One region of the Pseudarthrobacter sp. NPDC055928 genome, then DNA from elsewhere that is predicted to be linked to it. Evidence: predicted binding sites of a transcription regulator. Region 1 holds the regulator's gene; the other holds the start of a gene.
The links. The regulator HrcA, encoded in region 1, represses chaperone genes, less so after heat shock. The targets are predictions, from matches to a motif close to TTNGCACTCGNNNNNNNCGAGTGCNAA.
Positions count from the first base shown of each region.

Region 2: a site for HrcA is predicted at 4,590-4,616, ahead of ACFC25_RS00210 (FmdB family zinc ribbon protein). Genes of this name have one in related genera too.

Region 1 is NZ_JBHJZH010000022.1:44,995-52,244, forward strand. It holds gene lepA (translation elongation factor 4) at 1-1,070, shown strand, start outside; gene hemW (radical SAM family heme chaperone HemW) at 1,107-2,336, shown strand; gene ACFC25_RS20795 (DUF4870 domain-containing protein) at 2,411-2,830, opposite strand; gene ACFC25_RS20800 (DUF3097 domain-containing protein) at 2,930-3,775, opposite strand; gene hrcA (heat-inducible transcriptional repressor HrcA) at 3,963-4,976, shown strand; gene dnaJ (molecular chaperone DnaJ) at 5,058-6,185, shown strand; gene ACFC25_RS20815 (16S rRNA (uracil(1498)-N(3))-methyltransferase) at 6,188-6,970, shown strand; gene ACFC25_RS20820 (GerMN domain-containing protein) at 6,979-7,250, opposite strand, start outside.
Region 2 is NZ_JBHJZH010000001.1:38,790-46,039, forward strand. It holds gene ACFC25_RS00180 (ABC-F family ATP-binding cassette domain-containing protein) at 1-971, opposite strand, end outside; tRNA gene ACFC25_RS00185 (tRNA-Ala) at 1,037-1,109, opposite strand; gene ACFC25_RS00190 (hypothetical protein) at 1,235-2,170, opposite strand; gene ACFC25_RS00195 (GNAT family protein) at 2,269-2,889, opposite strand; gene galU (UTP--glucose-1-phosphate uridylyltransferase GalU) at 2,896-3,801, opposite strand; gene ACFC25_RS00205 (5-formyltetrahydrofolate cyclo-ligase) at 3,888-4,505, shown strand; gene ACFC25_RS00210 (FmdB family zinc ribbon protein) at 4,679-4,939, shown strand; gene ACFC25_RS00215 (RcpC/CpaB family pilus assembly protein) at 5,251-5,877, shown strand; gene ACFC25_RS00220 (AAA family ATPase) at 5,989-7,250, opposite strand, start outside.

The sequences.
Region 1 (7,250 bases):
AAGGCCTTGGTGTTGGCGAAGTCGGCTACCTCATCACCGGCGTCAAGGACGTCCGGCTGTCCAAGGTTGGCGACACCGTCACCAACCTTGCCAAGCCTGCCTCTGATTCCCTTCCCGGCTATGCGGATGCCAAGCCCATGGTCTTCTCCGGCCTGTATCCGCTGGATGGCACGGACTACCCGGTGCTCCGCGATGCGCTGGAGAAGCTGATGCTCAACGACGCCGCACTGGTGTATGAGCCAGAAACGTCCGCCGCTCTGGGATTTGGCTTCCGCGTGGGCTTCCTCGGGCTGCTCCACCTGGAAATCACCAGGGAACGGCTCGAACGCGAATACAACCTCGACCTGATCTCCACAGCCCCCAACGTGGAATACGAGGTGACGCTGGAGGACAAGAAGGTTGTCCATGTGACCAACCCCAGCGAATACCCCTCTGGCAAGATCGCCGAAGTCCGTGAGCCGATGGTTTCCGCTACCATCCTGGCTCCGAACGAGTTCGTGGGCGCCATCATGGAGTTGTGCCAGAGCCGCCGCGGCGTGATGGGCGGCATGGACTACCTGTCCGAGGACCGTGTGGAAATCCGGTATCGCCTGCCACTGGCCGAGATCGTCTTCGACTTCTTCGACATCCTCAAGTCCAAGACCCGCGGCTATGGCTCACTGGACTGGAAAGCGGACGGCGAGCAGGTAGCCGACCTCGTGAAGGTGGACATCATGCTCCAGGGCGAGCAGGTGGACGCGTTCTCGGCCATCACGCACCGGGACAAGGCCTATGCCTACGGTGTAATGATGACCACCAAGCTGCGCGAACTGATTCCCCGCCAGCAGTTCGAGGTGCCCATCCAGGCTGCCATCGGTTCCAGGATCATCGCCAGGGAGAGCATCCGGGCCATCCGCAAGGACGTTCTTGCCAAGTGCTACGGCGGTGACATTTCCCGAAAGCGCAAACTGCTGGAAAAGCAGAAGGAAGGCAAGAAGCGCATGAAGATGGTGGGCCGCGTAGAGGTCCCGCAGGAAGCCTTCATTGCCGCGCTGACCACCGACGAGTCCAAGGACAAGGCCAAGAAGTAGTGATGACCGTGGCCGGAACCACCGGAGGCCGCACCCGTGCCTAGCGTTCTTCCCCTCGGCGACCCCGCGCCGTCGGACGGTCTGCTGCCCGCCCAGGCAGCGAAAGGTTCGGCGGACCGGGCTTTCGGGCTGTACGTGCACATTCCGTTCTGTGCGGTCCGCTGCGGATACTGCGACTTCAACACCTACACGGCCACAGAGTTGGGAGGCGGCGCGTCGCAGGATGCCTACGCCGCCACGGCCGTCTCAGAGGTGGACTTCGCAGCAGCAGTGCTGCGGAACTCCGGAATTCCGGACCGGCCGCTGAGCACCGTGTTCTTCGGCGGCGGGACGCCAACGCTGCTTCCGGCCGGGGACCTGGCCCGAATTCTCGGCGCTGCCATTGGCGAGTGGGGCCTGGAGCCCGGCGCTGAGGTCACTACCGAGGCCAACCCGGACTCCGTCACCCCGGAATCCCTTGCCGTCCTCAAGGATGCCGGATTTACCAGGGTTTCCTTCGGAATGCAGTCCGCCGTGCCCCATGTGCTGAAGGTCCTGGACCGGACCCATACCCCCAGCCGCGTGCCGCAAGTGGTGCAATGGGCGCGGGACGCCGGACTGGCTGTGAGCCTGGACCTGATCTACGGCACACCGGGAGAGTCACTGGACGACTGGCGGTACTCCCTTGAGACGGCCCTGTCGTACCAGCCTGATCACATCAGCGCCTACGCGCTGATCGTGGAGGACGGTACCAAGCTGGCAGCCCAGATCCGCCGCGGTGAAGTCCCCGGAATCGACGACGACGACCACGCGGACAAGTATGAACTCGCGGACCAGCTGATTCGCGAAGCGGGTCTGAGCTGGTATGAAGTCAGCAACTGGTCACGGACGCCGGAGCAGGCGTGCCGGCACAACCTGGCCTATTGGCGCGGCGACGACTGGTGGGGCATCGGTCCCGGAGCCCACTCGCACGTGGGCGGCGTGCGCTGGTGGAACGTCAAGCACCCCACCGCCTACGCCGGCCGGTTGGCTCAAGGGCTCTCGCCGGCAGCAGGGCGGGAAACGCTCGACGACGGCACCCGGGACATGGAACGGATCATGCTTGAGGCACGGCTCGTCTCAGGTGTAGGCATCAGTTCGCTGGGGGAGTCAGGCCGGAAAGAAGTGGCCGGACTCATCGCCGACGGGCTGGTGGACCCTGCCTCCGCCTTTCAGGGAAGCCTCGTCCTGACGCTGAAGGGCCGTCTGCTGGCTGACGCCGTGGTCCGCAGGATCCTGCCGGACTGACGCGGGGGTCGCTTCCTGCAAGCCCGGCTCGGGACCACCTGACGCCGCTTAGCGGAGCCAGCGGAAGCTGACCCTTATTTGATCCACCGCAGGTTGTACTGGTAGCGGTGCGGCTGGCCCCGGTTCACGTGGATGCCGGCGGCAACGGAGTAGCAAGTCAATGCGATCCAGATGAGGGTGGCAATCACGGCGAAAATATTGCCGACCACAGGGATGAACACCAAGAGGTTGGCCACAACGGCCGCGATGGTGGGCGGCAGGCTGAAGTTCAGCGCCTCCTTGGATTCCTGGGCGGTAAACGGCCCACGTTCCCGGAAGATGAGGTAGATCAGCAGCGACGGCACGCACCCGAGGATGCCGCCGAAATGCGCCAGGGTTGCCCACTGCCGGTCTTCGCTGGCCGTTAGCGGCAGCGCATTTGCTGGAACGCCATGGTACTCGGAGTGGCCCTGGCCGCTCTGGTTGTCCCTGTGTTCGTGTGCGTTTTCTGCCACGGTGTCTTCCTTCGAAAAGCAATGGTGCGGGGGTAGAACATTCAAAGTTACAGTGTGCCGGGCTCAAGCGCACTGGCAACTGCAGTACCAAGAATACTGCTAGGGAACGGTGAGGAAGTCGATGACCTCTTCAACCCTGCCCAGCAGCGAGGCTTCAAGGTCTGCGTAGCTGCGGACCGCCCCCAGGAGTTTCTGCCAGCCCAGACCGATATCTTCCTTCGTGGAATGCGGCCAACCGAACGCCGCGAGGATGCCGGTCTTCCAGTCCTGGCCACGTGGGACCACAGGCCACCTTTCAATTCCCAGCACGGAAGGCCGGATGGCCTGCCATACGTCAACGTACGGATGTCCCACAATCAGGACATTGCCGGCAGCGCCCGGGGATGCCATCACGGCATCCGCAATCCGCGATTCCTTGGAATCGGGAACCAGGTGGTCAACGAGCACTCCAAGCCGGCGGCCCGGCCCCGGCGCGAAGTCTGCCACGGCCGCAGCGAGGTCATCGATTCCATGCAAAGGCTCGACGACGATGCCCTCCACCCGGAGGTCGTCTCCCCAGACTTTTTCCACCAGTTCGGCGTCGTGCTTTCCTTCCACCCAGATCCTGCTGGCCTTGGCCACCTGGGCGCGCTGACCGGCTACCCGGACCGAGCCCGAGGCCGTCCGCCCGGCCGGGGCGGTGGCTTGCCGCGGCGCCGGGGGCATCAGTCGGATCGGCTGTCCTTCCAAGAGGAAACCGAATCCGAGCCGGAAGGACCTTGATTTGCCCCGCCGGTCCTCAAGGGCAACCACATGCATTCCGCCTGACTTCTCGACCCGCGTGACGGCGCCCACCCAGCCGGACTGGACCTCTTCCAGGACCATGCCGCGCTCTACCGGGACTTCAGGGAGCTGATTCCTCACGGGGGCGGCGATCTCCCGGGGACCCCAGTTCTGGTACTGCATGGATGTGTTCCGCCTTGCCTAGATCCTGGCCCGGAATTTCGCCCGGAGCGGTACCAATGCTAACAACGGGGTGAGTCATATTAGACTGTTAGCACTTAGGCATGTCGAGTGCTAAGCCGCGCCAAGACGGCGGCCGGTGCACGCGCCGGGGAAACCGGCGGCCTGTGACCATGGATGGAGGTGGAGTGTGAGCGAGCCGCGCAAACTTGAAGTACTGCGTGCCATCGTTGAGGACTACGTGCACTCCCGCGAACCTGTGGGCTCGAAGGCGCTGGTCGAACGCCACCATTTGGGCGTCTCCAGCGCCACGATCCGCAACGACATGGCAGCCCTTGAGGACGACGGCCTCATCACCGCCCCGCACACTAGCGCCGGACGCATCCCCACAGACAAGGGCTACCGGCTGTTTGTCGACCAGATTTCGGCCATGAAGCCACTGTCACCGGCAGAACGCCGCGCCATCCAGACCCTCCTGGAGGGCCCGGACGATCTCGACGACGTCCTGGAGCGCACTGTCCGGCTGCTGTCGCAGCTGACCAACCAGGTAGCTGTGGTCCAGTACCCGCACCTGAGCCGCGCCACGATCCGGCACATCGAGTTCGTGTTGCTGGCTCCCCGCCAGGTCCTTGTTGTCCTGATCGCCAACACCGGCAAGGTGGAGCAGAAAGTGGTCGACGTCGGGCAGGACCTTGGTGACGACGCCCTGGCAGGTATCCGGGGGCGGTTCCTCGGTTCGCTCGCAGGGACGCCGCTGAGCCAGTTGACCCAGTCGCTGCCGGCAGTTGTTTCCGGCCTGGGCCCAGGACAGCGGCAGGCTGCGCAGGCCCTGGCGCACGGCCTGGAGGTCCTTGCCCACAGCAGCCGCGAAGACCGCATGGTCATGGCCGGCACCGCCAACCTCGCACGGTCCAACGTCGACTTTCCCCTGAGTATCGGCCCGGTGCTGGAAGCGCTTGAGGAACAAGTGGTCATGCTGCGCCTGTTGAGCGAGATGGCACAGGATCCCCGCGGCGTGACGGTCAGCATCGGCCGCGAAAACCCATACGACGGGCTCACCGAAGCGTCGGTGGTCGCCACGGCCTACGGCCCAGACAGCACAGCCAAGATCGGGGTGCTCGGTCCCACCCGTATGGACTACCCCACCACCATGGCAGCAGTCAGGGCCGTGGCCCGCTACCTTTCGAGGATTCTGGGCCCCTGACAGCACCTGGCCGGGCCCCAGGCAACAAGAGCAGTACAAGCAGTCCGACTGCAGCAGTACAAACAGGAAGAGATACGAACTTTGAGCAGCCACTACGACGTCCTTGGAGTCTCGCCGGAAGCCACCGGGGAAGAGATCAAGAAGGCCTACCGCAAGCTGGCCCGCACGCTCCACCCGGACGTCAACCCCGGTGAGGATGCCTCGGACCGCTTCAAGGCCGTGACCCACGCCTACGAGGTACTCTCCGACCCGCAGAAACGCAGGGTCTACGACACCACCGGCAACGAAAACGGTACCGACAACGGCTTCGGCGGCGGCGGTTACGCCGGACAGGGCTTCGCCTTCCAGGACATCTTCGATACCTTCTTCGGCGCTGGCGGATCGCAGGGTCCGGCTTCACGCGTCCGGCGCGGCCAGGACGCCCTCATCAGTGTCCGGATCGAACTCCGCGACGCCGTGTTCGGGGTCAACAAAAAGCTTGAGGTGGACACCGCCGTCGTTTGCCCCACGTGCAACGGTTCCTGCTGCCGGGAGGGAAGCCACCCGGAACGCTGCGACATTTGCGGCGGCAGTGGCCAGGTCCAGAGAGCGGTCCGCTCCATCCTTGGCCAGGTCATGACCGCCGCCCCCTGCGGCAGCTGCGAAGGCTTCGGCACCGTGATCAAGGACCCCTGCAACGAATGCAGCGGGCAGGGGCGGATCCGTAGCCGGCGGTCAATGACCATCAAGGTCCCTGCAGGCGTAGCCACCGGGACCCGCATCCAGCTGTCGGGCCAGGGCGAGGCAGGCCCGGCCGGCGGCCCGGCCGGTGACCTGTACGTTGAGATCCGGGTCAACAACGACGCCACGTACGTACGTGACGGCGACGACCTCCATGCAACGCTCAACATCCCCATGACCGCTGCCGCGCTGGGAACCGAACTTTCCCTGGAAACCTTCGACGGGCTGCAGGAAATCGACGTCAAGTCGGGAACCCAGTCAGGGGAGATCATCACCCTTCGCGGCCTGGGCGTGACACACCTTCGCGGATATGGCCGCGGCGACCTCAAGGTACACCTTCAGGTGGAGACCCCGGCCAAACTGGATTCGGCGCAGGAAGACCTGTTGCGGCAACTGGCGAAACTTCGCGGCGAGCAGTTCACTGAGGGCAAACTCGCGGCCAGCGGCGGCGTCTTTGCCAAGCTGCGGGACCGGCTCGGTAACCTGTAGGGGTGAGCAATCCGGTTTTCTTTAGCGCTCCCGGGACGCTGGACCACATGGTCCCAGGGGGCCACTTTGTCCTGGAAGGGGCTGAGGCGCGGCATGCGGTAACGGTCAAGCGGCTTGCCCCCGGCGAGTCCGTGGACATCGCAGACGGGGCCGGCAAGCGGTTGACCGGCACGGTCGTGGCGGCGTCGCCGTTGGAGCTGACAGTGGAGTGTTCGGCGCTGACGGTCGAAGAAAAGCCCGCCATCCGGCTTGTCCTGGTGCAGGCGCTGGCCAAGGGCGACCGAGACGAGCTCGCAGTTGAAACTGCCACCGAACTCGGGATTGATTCGGTCATCCCGTGGCAGTCCGAACGGTCCATCGTGAGGTGGAAGGGTGAACGGGCAGCCAAGGCACATGCCAAGTGGCAGTCGGTGGCGACGGCGGCGGCCAAGCAGGCCCGGCGGGCCTGGATTCCTGAGGTGCGCGCCGCCGTCGAAACCCCCGGACTGGCAGCGGCTGCCGGCGCGGCCGATCTCGCAATCATCCTGCACGAGGACGCTGTCCGGCCGTTACGGTCCGTTTTGGAGAATTGGCAGGCGGCTGCGAACGGCAGTGAAACCCGCGAAATCCTGCTCATTGTGGGACCGGAAGGCGGGATCAGTCCGCGTGAAGTGACCAGGCTGTGCAGTGCCGGTGCCGTAACGGCGCTTCTGGGGCACCACGTCCTCAGGTCGTCCACCGCCGGACCCGCTGCAGTCGTCCTGGCCAGCGATGTGTTGGGCCGCTGGTCCGCACCTGAGCTCTGACAGTCGAGCTAGCGCACGCTGAAGCTGCGCGTATCAACGTTCAGCTCCTGGTCGTTTCCTGAGGTGTCCGCCTGCGCGACGCGAAGCTCGTAGTTGCCGGGTGTGAGGGTTAAGGCCAAGGTAAAAACTCCGGACTGGGCGGCCTCGGTCGCGGCCGTGGTTTCCCCGGTCAGGTACGGCGTCTTGTCGCCGTTGTCTTCCTCGCGCAGGATCCGCCAGCGGAGCTTGCCACCGGCCAGGGTGTTGCGGCCAGTAATCTTCACGCTGCCATCGGCGACTT
Region 2 (7,250 bases), on a different contig from region 1:
AGCACGTCCTTGACGTAGAGGCCGCCGTAGATCTCCGTGATGATCTGATCCACGGGCCGGGGCGTCCGCGACTTCTTGATCTTGGCCAGCTGGTTGGCCAGCCCCTTACTGGCCGCTTTGGCAGCCTCCCTGCGGTCCGAGATGCCCTCGGCTTCGAACGCCAGCAATTCGGACTCGTGCAGGAACTGGCTTTCCAGGCTCTTGAGCCGGAACTGCTTGGCTACGACGTACTCAGCGAAGTTGCCCGGGTACTCATGCAGGTGGAAGTTTTCCACCTCGACGATGCGGGTGACAACGGAGTCCAGGAATGTCCGGTCGTGGGAGACGATGATCGCCGCACCCTTGAAGGTCCGGAACCAGCCCTCCAGCCATTCGACGCCGGCCACATCCAGGTAGTTGGTGGGCTCGTCCAGCAGAAGCACATCAGGGGCCTCAAGCAGGATCTTGGCCAACGCGGCGCGGTTCCGCCAGCCACCGGACAGTTCATCGATGGAGCAGACACGATGGGCGTCGTTGAATCCCAGGGTGGTGAGCACTTTGTCGATGCTCCGCTGGTAGTCCCAGCCGTCCAGCCGGTCCATGTCCTCGAAGAGCTCCGATTGGCGGTGGATAAGGATGTCCAGTTGAGCATCCCCCGGCCCTGCGGCGATCTCGGCGTCGATGGCCGCCAGTTCAGTTTCAATGTCCTTGATGTGGTTGAACAGGCCGTCCAGGACCTCAAGGATGCTCGCCTCGCCGTCCAGTTCGGAGAACTGTGAAAAATAGGCGGTGCTGACACCCGGATCCAGGCTGATGGTGCCGGCATCCGGTGCCACTTGCCCGAGGATGAGCCTGAGGATGGTGGACTTGCCTGACCCGTTCCGGCCGATGAGGCCCACCCGGTCTCCCGGTTCAAGCCGGAAGAATGCTTCACGGAGCACCGGTGTTTTTTCGAAGCCGACGCTGACGTCGTTCAGCCGGATCAAACTCATTGACTCTGTCCAATCCAGGGAAGGTTCGTGCGCAGGAAACCGTCCGTATCAGACAGCCAAGTTTGTGGAGCTAAGGGGATTCGAACCCCTGACCTCTTCGATGCGAACGAAGCGCTCTACCAACTGAGCTATAGCCCCGGAACCGCCCGCTCTCCGGTGGGAGCCGCGGGGCCGGTGACCCTAGGCTACAAATTTTCCGGTCACTTTACCAACCGGGAGCCGAAAAGACTCCTTGGCCTGTGAGTCCGGCGGGCAGCAGGATGTCAGGCGCGCCGGCGCTGCAGGACGTCGTCGAGGTTGCTCAGTGCGCTCTGTGCTTTTGTCAGCGGCTTCGCGGCAGGCGCGACCGCCGGCGCGGCCGGAGTGCCCTGCTTCAGGGAGGGCTTGCCTACGGCCTTGGGCGACTCGGGCAGGTCCAGGGGCTCGGGTGCGGGCCGTTCGGCTTTTGCCGCGTCGACGTAAACCGGTTTGGGGACATCAACCGGTTCCCACGTTTCTCCGGCAGGTACTGAATCCTTGGCCGTGCTGGCGCTGGTGTCGCCTGCTTCGAGGGCAACGGCGAGGGCAGCCTGGCGCAGTTCAGCGGCCGTCAGGGGCTTGGGTTTTGGCCGGTGGGCTTCGGCGTCGAACAGCTGGCTTTCCGGCTGGGGCCCGGGCTGAGGTGCCGGGGTCTGCTCCGGTTGACCTTCACGGCGGGCCGGTGCACTCATCGCGGACCTGAACGCGGCACTGACCTTTTTCCTGCGGTCACGGACAGCAAGTCCACGCAGCAAAGCCAACGATCCAAAGACGGCCAGGAAGGCAAGAACCGGCAACAGGGGCGTGCCCAGCCCGAACGGCAGAAGCACACCGGCAATGACTGCGGTCAGGAGGGCAATGAGTGCCAGCAGCGCAATGGCCGTACGGCCGTAGCGGATGCGGAATCCACCGGTCCCTGCCCTGGCCCCGGGCTCCGCGGCGGCGTCCAATGCGGCTACGGGGCTCTTCCTGATGTCCATGGCTTTCTCCTGCTGGGCGGTGATGTTCATGACCGTCCCGGCTCTCGGGTCCGATGATTCAGTAGCTGGTGCGTCCGCCGTCATCTCGCCTGCGGCTTGAAACTGGTGCCGGCGGTTCCGGAGAACATACGGGGCAACCCAGACAATCCAGAGCACAACGGCAACCACAAGGATCACTGAGCTGCTAAGGGGGAAGTCCACAATCAAAACCGTATGAGCATTACGCCAAGCCCTGCGGCATTAGCCACGGTGTGTCGCCGGCAACGTGGCAAATCAATGGATTTATGACGGCGCGGGACCTAGGAGGGGCGGGACGCCAGCCAGCGGGGAAGCAGCCCATCCGGGACTTCTTCCGAGGTCAGGGCGAAGGTCCGGTGGTCTGCCCACTCCCCATTAATATGCAGGAAGCGCGGCCGGTAGCCTTCGTCGCGGAAGCCGAGCTTTTCAACGACGCGCAGGCTGGGGCCGTTTTCCGGACGGATGTTGATCTCCATGCGGTGCAGCCCCAGAACCTGGAAGCAATGATCCGTAGCCATAGCTACGGCCGTTGGAGCAATGCCGTGTCCGGCCCGCGCCTGGTCCACCCAATACCCCAGCGTTGCCATCATGGCCGAACCCCACACAATGGATGACACTGTCAACTGGCCAACGATGGCGGGAGCAGCTTGCTGGGGACGCCGCTCTGTGATGAGGAACGGCAGCGCGGTGGACTGCGCTGCCTGGATCTTGAGGGACCGCACCATCTGCCGGTAGTCGGGCAGGCCGCCGCCAGGAGCCGGGTTGGACGCCTCCCAGGGAGCAAGCCATTCGCTGTTCCGCCCCCGGACCTCCGTCCACTCCTTTTTGTCCCGGTACCGGATAGGGCGCAGTACCAGGTCCCCGCACTCCAGTGTGACGGGCCAGATGGGGCCGGCGCGCACGGTGCGTTACTTGGAAAGACCGGCGGTGAAGCCGGGCAGCCATTCGCGTAGACCGGGCCCGAGGTCGTCGCTGTCGATTGCCAGCTGGACGCAGGCCTTGAGGTAACTAAGTTTGTCGCCGGTGTCGTAACGGCGGCCACGGAAGATCACGCCGTAGACCCCATGGCCTTCATTGTCGCCGGCGGCCAGTTCCTGCAGGGCGTCCGTGAGCTGAATCTCGCCGCCACGCCCCGGTCCGGTGCGTTCCAGTACGTCAAAAACAGCGGGGTGCAGGACGTAGCGCCCGATGACGGCGAGGTTGGACGGCGCTTCCTCCATGCTCGGCTTCTCCACGAGCTCGTTAATCCGCACGTAGCTCTCACCGTCGATGTCCTGGATGTCAGCGCAGCCATAGGCGCTGATCTGTGACGGTTCCACCTCGATCAGGGCGACGACTGACCCGCCGGTTTTCGCCTGGACTTCGATCATGGTGCTCAGCAGTTCGTCCCGGGCGTCGATCAGGTCATCGCCCAGCAGGACGGCGAACGGTTCGTTGCCCACGTGCTGCTTTGCACGTAGCACCGCGTGGCCAAGCCCATTGGGGTCGCCCTGGCGGACGTAATGGATGTCGCCGAGGTTGCTGGCGGCCTGGATCGAGGAGAGTTTGGCGGTGTCGCCCTTGTCCGCCAAAGTAGCTTCCAGCGCCGGAACCCGGTCAAAGTGGTCTTCGAGGGCCCGTTTGTTGCGTCCGGTGATCATGAGGATGTCGTGAAGCCCCACTTTGACGGCTTCCTCGACGACATATTGGATGGCAGGTTTGTCGACTACCGGGAGCATTTCCTTCGGCATGGCCTTCGTGGCAGGCAAGAACCTGGTGCCGAGTCCCGCTGCAGGAATTACGGCCTTACGTACTGTCTGGTTGGTGGTAGTCACTGGACTAATCTAGCGGAGGGAACATTCAGACAGTAATCATTGGCCCGGTGAAGCCCGGCCCCGGACAACGGGAAGTTGAGCCATTCATGACCGCCGGCAACAGCTCGTACAAGGAACAGATCCGCGCGCGGCACAGGGCTGCACGTGCCGCCATGGACCTCGCCACCCGCGAGGCAGCTGGTGCCGGAATTGCGCACCACGGCCTCCACTGGGCTGAACAGTGCTCAGACGGAATGCCATCCACGTTTTGTGTCTACCTGGGGGTCCACTTCGAGCCGCCCACCGTCCCGCTCATCGACGCACTTCACGGCCGAGGGCATAAGGTTCTGTTGCCAATCTGCGAACCGGGGCGCAGGCTCAGCTGGGTTTTCTGGGCACCGGGCGGTGAACTGGTCCGAAGCAGGTATGCCCCCATACTCGAGCCGGCAGGGACACGCCACGGACTCGAGGTGATTGCAGGGGTGTCGGCGCTGTTCATGCCCGCCACCGCCGTGGACCGCGACGGCAACCGGATCGGACAAGGCGGCGGCTACTACGACGTTTTCCTCAACTCCCTGGACAGCCTGCGGCCTGGCCTGCCTTCAGCGGCAATCGTCTATGACCAGGAAGTACTGCCACAGGGCAGCATCCCCGCGGAGGACTTTGACAGGAAGGTCCCGGCGGCCCTCACTCCCTCCGGTGTCGTTCCGCTCCGCGCGGCTTGAGCAACACCGGCTCCGCGGCTGGATTTCGCAGTTGGCATTCGCGGTTGGCCTTCGCGGTTGGCCTTCGCGGCAGGGATGATAGAATTGGCACTCAGGCCCTGCGACTGCTAATGGACGGCAAAGATCGTCCTGGCAGCACGGGACCTCTCGTTTGCCCAAGAGGAGGAGCACCAGTGCCAACGTATGCGTACGCCTGCAAGGATTGCAGCCATGCCTTCGACATTGTCCAGTCGTTCACGGACAGCACACTGACGTCCTGCCCCGAATGCCAGGGGACCTTGCGCAAGAAGTTCAACAGCGTAGGCGTGGTCTTCAAAGGCTCCGGTTTCTACCGCACGGACTCACGGGACAGCAAGGGAAGCGCTGTATCGCCCGCCCCTGCTACGCCAGCTGCTCCGGCACCTGCCCCGGCCACCGCTGCTGCTGCAAGCTAACGACCAACCCCGCTCATTAGCCCCTGCAGTAATGGTTCCGTGCTGGGCGGGTTTCCAGGCTAATTTAGCCTCCCCTGTTTCCAACGCCTTTCCTGGGCCCCTCAGCAATCCCGGCTTCAGGTTGTCCACATAGCCCTCAACCGGCCTGCCCTGGACCAGTCGCCCGGAACTAGCGTGGGCCTATGCCTGTCCCACTGTTACACCCCTATCAAAGAACCCGCCGCAGCAGGGAATCCAATGCGCCCGGGCGCCAACCCCGCAGGACCCGTCCCCGGCCGGCCGGCCGTCCGCCCGGCCGACGGCTTGGCCCTTTGCTGGCCAGGAACCGTCGCCTGGCCATAGCGTTCCTGCTGTGCTTTGCGGCCGCCGTTGCCGTCCATCAGCTGACTCCGGCCCCTGCCGATTCGACGACAGCACTCGCAGCAGCCAGGGATCTTCCGGCCGGTTCCTCGCTGGCGCCCTCGGACGTGGCCGAGGTAAAAGTGCCGCCGGGGATGTTGGCTGCGGGATTCATCCGGGGCAGTGCCGAGGCAGAGGGAAAGCAGTTGGCTGCCCCGCTCCGCAAAGGGCAGCTCCTCACTGACGCCCAACTGCTGGGACCCGGCCTGCTCACGGGAACTCCCCCAGGGTCCGCTGCCGTTCCGCTGCGGATGGCGGACCCGTCATCCATCCAGCTCGTGTCACCGGGCCAGCTGGTCAACGTGGTGCTCACGGGCACCAACGGCTACGACCAGCAGGCTCCTCCGGAGGTTCTGGCGACGGCAGTCCCGGTGCTCTGGACCTCGGGCCAGGGCGGCAAGACCGGGGAATGGCTCGGTACCGCCGAGACAGACGGCCTGATCGTGGTGGCGGCCCGCCCTGAGCAGGCAGCCCGCCTGGCGGGTGCCTCCACGCAGGGCAAGCTGTTTTTCGTCCTGGTGACGCAACCACCAGGTTGAGCCAGCCCGCCTGTTCTCCCGGGGCCTGTTGTCCCGCGGCTGCCAAGCTGTCTCGGTCGGGCGGCGCCCGTCAGGCAAAGGTCCCGCGGTGACCTAATGGACGCGTGGCCGTCAGCCCCAGTGCGGCGGCTTCTGCTCCTTCAGCCAGGCGTCGTGGTCGTCCTCCGAACCGTCGCCCCAGCGGCGGGGATCGTCTTCAGCGGCTTTGTTGGGAAGGATGCCCTCGGTGCCTGCGGCAGCCTGCGCCGAGGCCGGAGTGGATGCTTTGCCCTCGTGCGCCGTGTTGTCCTGGCCTGCGTTTTCCTGCGCGGTGCCCTCGCCGGCCCGTTTGCCGCCAGCGGCATCTTCGCCGGCCGGACCGGCGGTGCCGTGTGTTGGGGTCATAATGACCGCCTCCTCCTTATCCGAGCGTGCGGCCCGGTGCTGTTGGTTCTCCGGCGCGCCAGGCTGCACCTGCTGCCGGTGGTCGGCCCGGACGGGACGGGCAGGCTCGAGGCCAACATTCCCGTAGGCCTCAAGTGAAAGCGGGTCGACGTCGTCATCGAAGAAATTGGCTGAGGCAGTGACCCGGCCAGGCAGGACCACTTTCTCCAGGCCCAAATATCCGGCAATGCGGTCAGCACAGGCCGACGGGTCTGTGAAGACCTCAATGGTCCACAGCGGCATGTACCGCCACCCGAGGCGCTCCAGCAGTTGGGGCCGGAGCCTGCTCCGCTCGCGGACGCTCATGGTCCGGTACTGCTCGGTGCCGTCAGATTCGATGGCCACCGGCCAGGGGGTCTCGGGGTCGTCCTGGCCCATAGTGCTAAGCGGGTCCGCCGCGGCTACGACGTCAATGACGCCGTCGTACTGGTGCCAGACACGGGCGCCGCGGGCACGCAGGCGGTCTCCGAGGTCCGCTACCAGCGGGTCAGCGCCGAGCGCCTGCTCGCTGGCCGCTGCCCGGGACGCAGGCGTGCCAAGGTTGGTGTTGCCGGCGATCTCGCGGTCCAGCAGCTCGTAGAGGTCGACCGCGCCGTGGGTCAGCCTGGTGTGGTCCAGGTCCTCGGGCCGGAAGCAGGTCAGTACGTGCAGGGACCTGCGGGCGCGCGTCATGGCGAGGGCGAACTTTTCGCGGCCGCCCTCTGCGGACAAAGGACCGAAGTTGTGCAGGGCCCGGCCGTGTGGCGTGCGTCCGAAGCCAGGCGAAAAGATCACGTGGTCCCGGACCAGGCCCTGCGCGCGCTCAAGATCAACAACGCGGAAGGACTCGGGGCCTGCTCCGAAGAACCCGGCGAGGCCGGGATGGTTGGGCAACTGCAGCCTGATGGACTCGCCAATCCTGGCCGCATGCCGGAGGCTGGCCGTCACCACGGCCAGTGACGTGCGCGGGC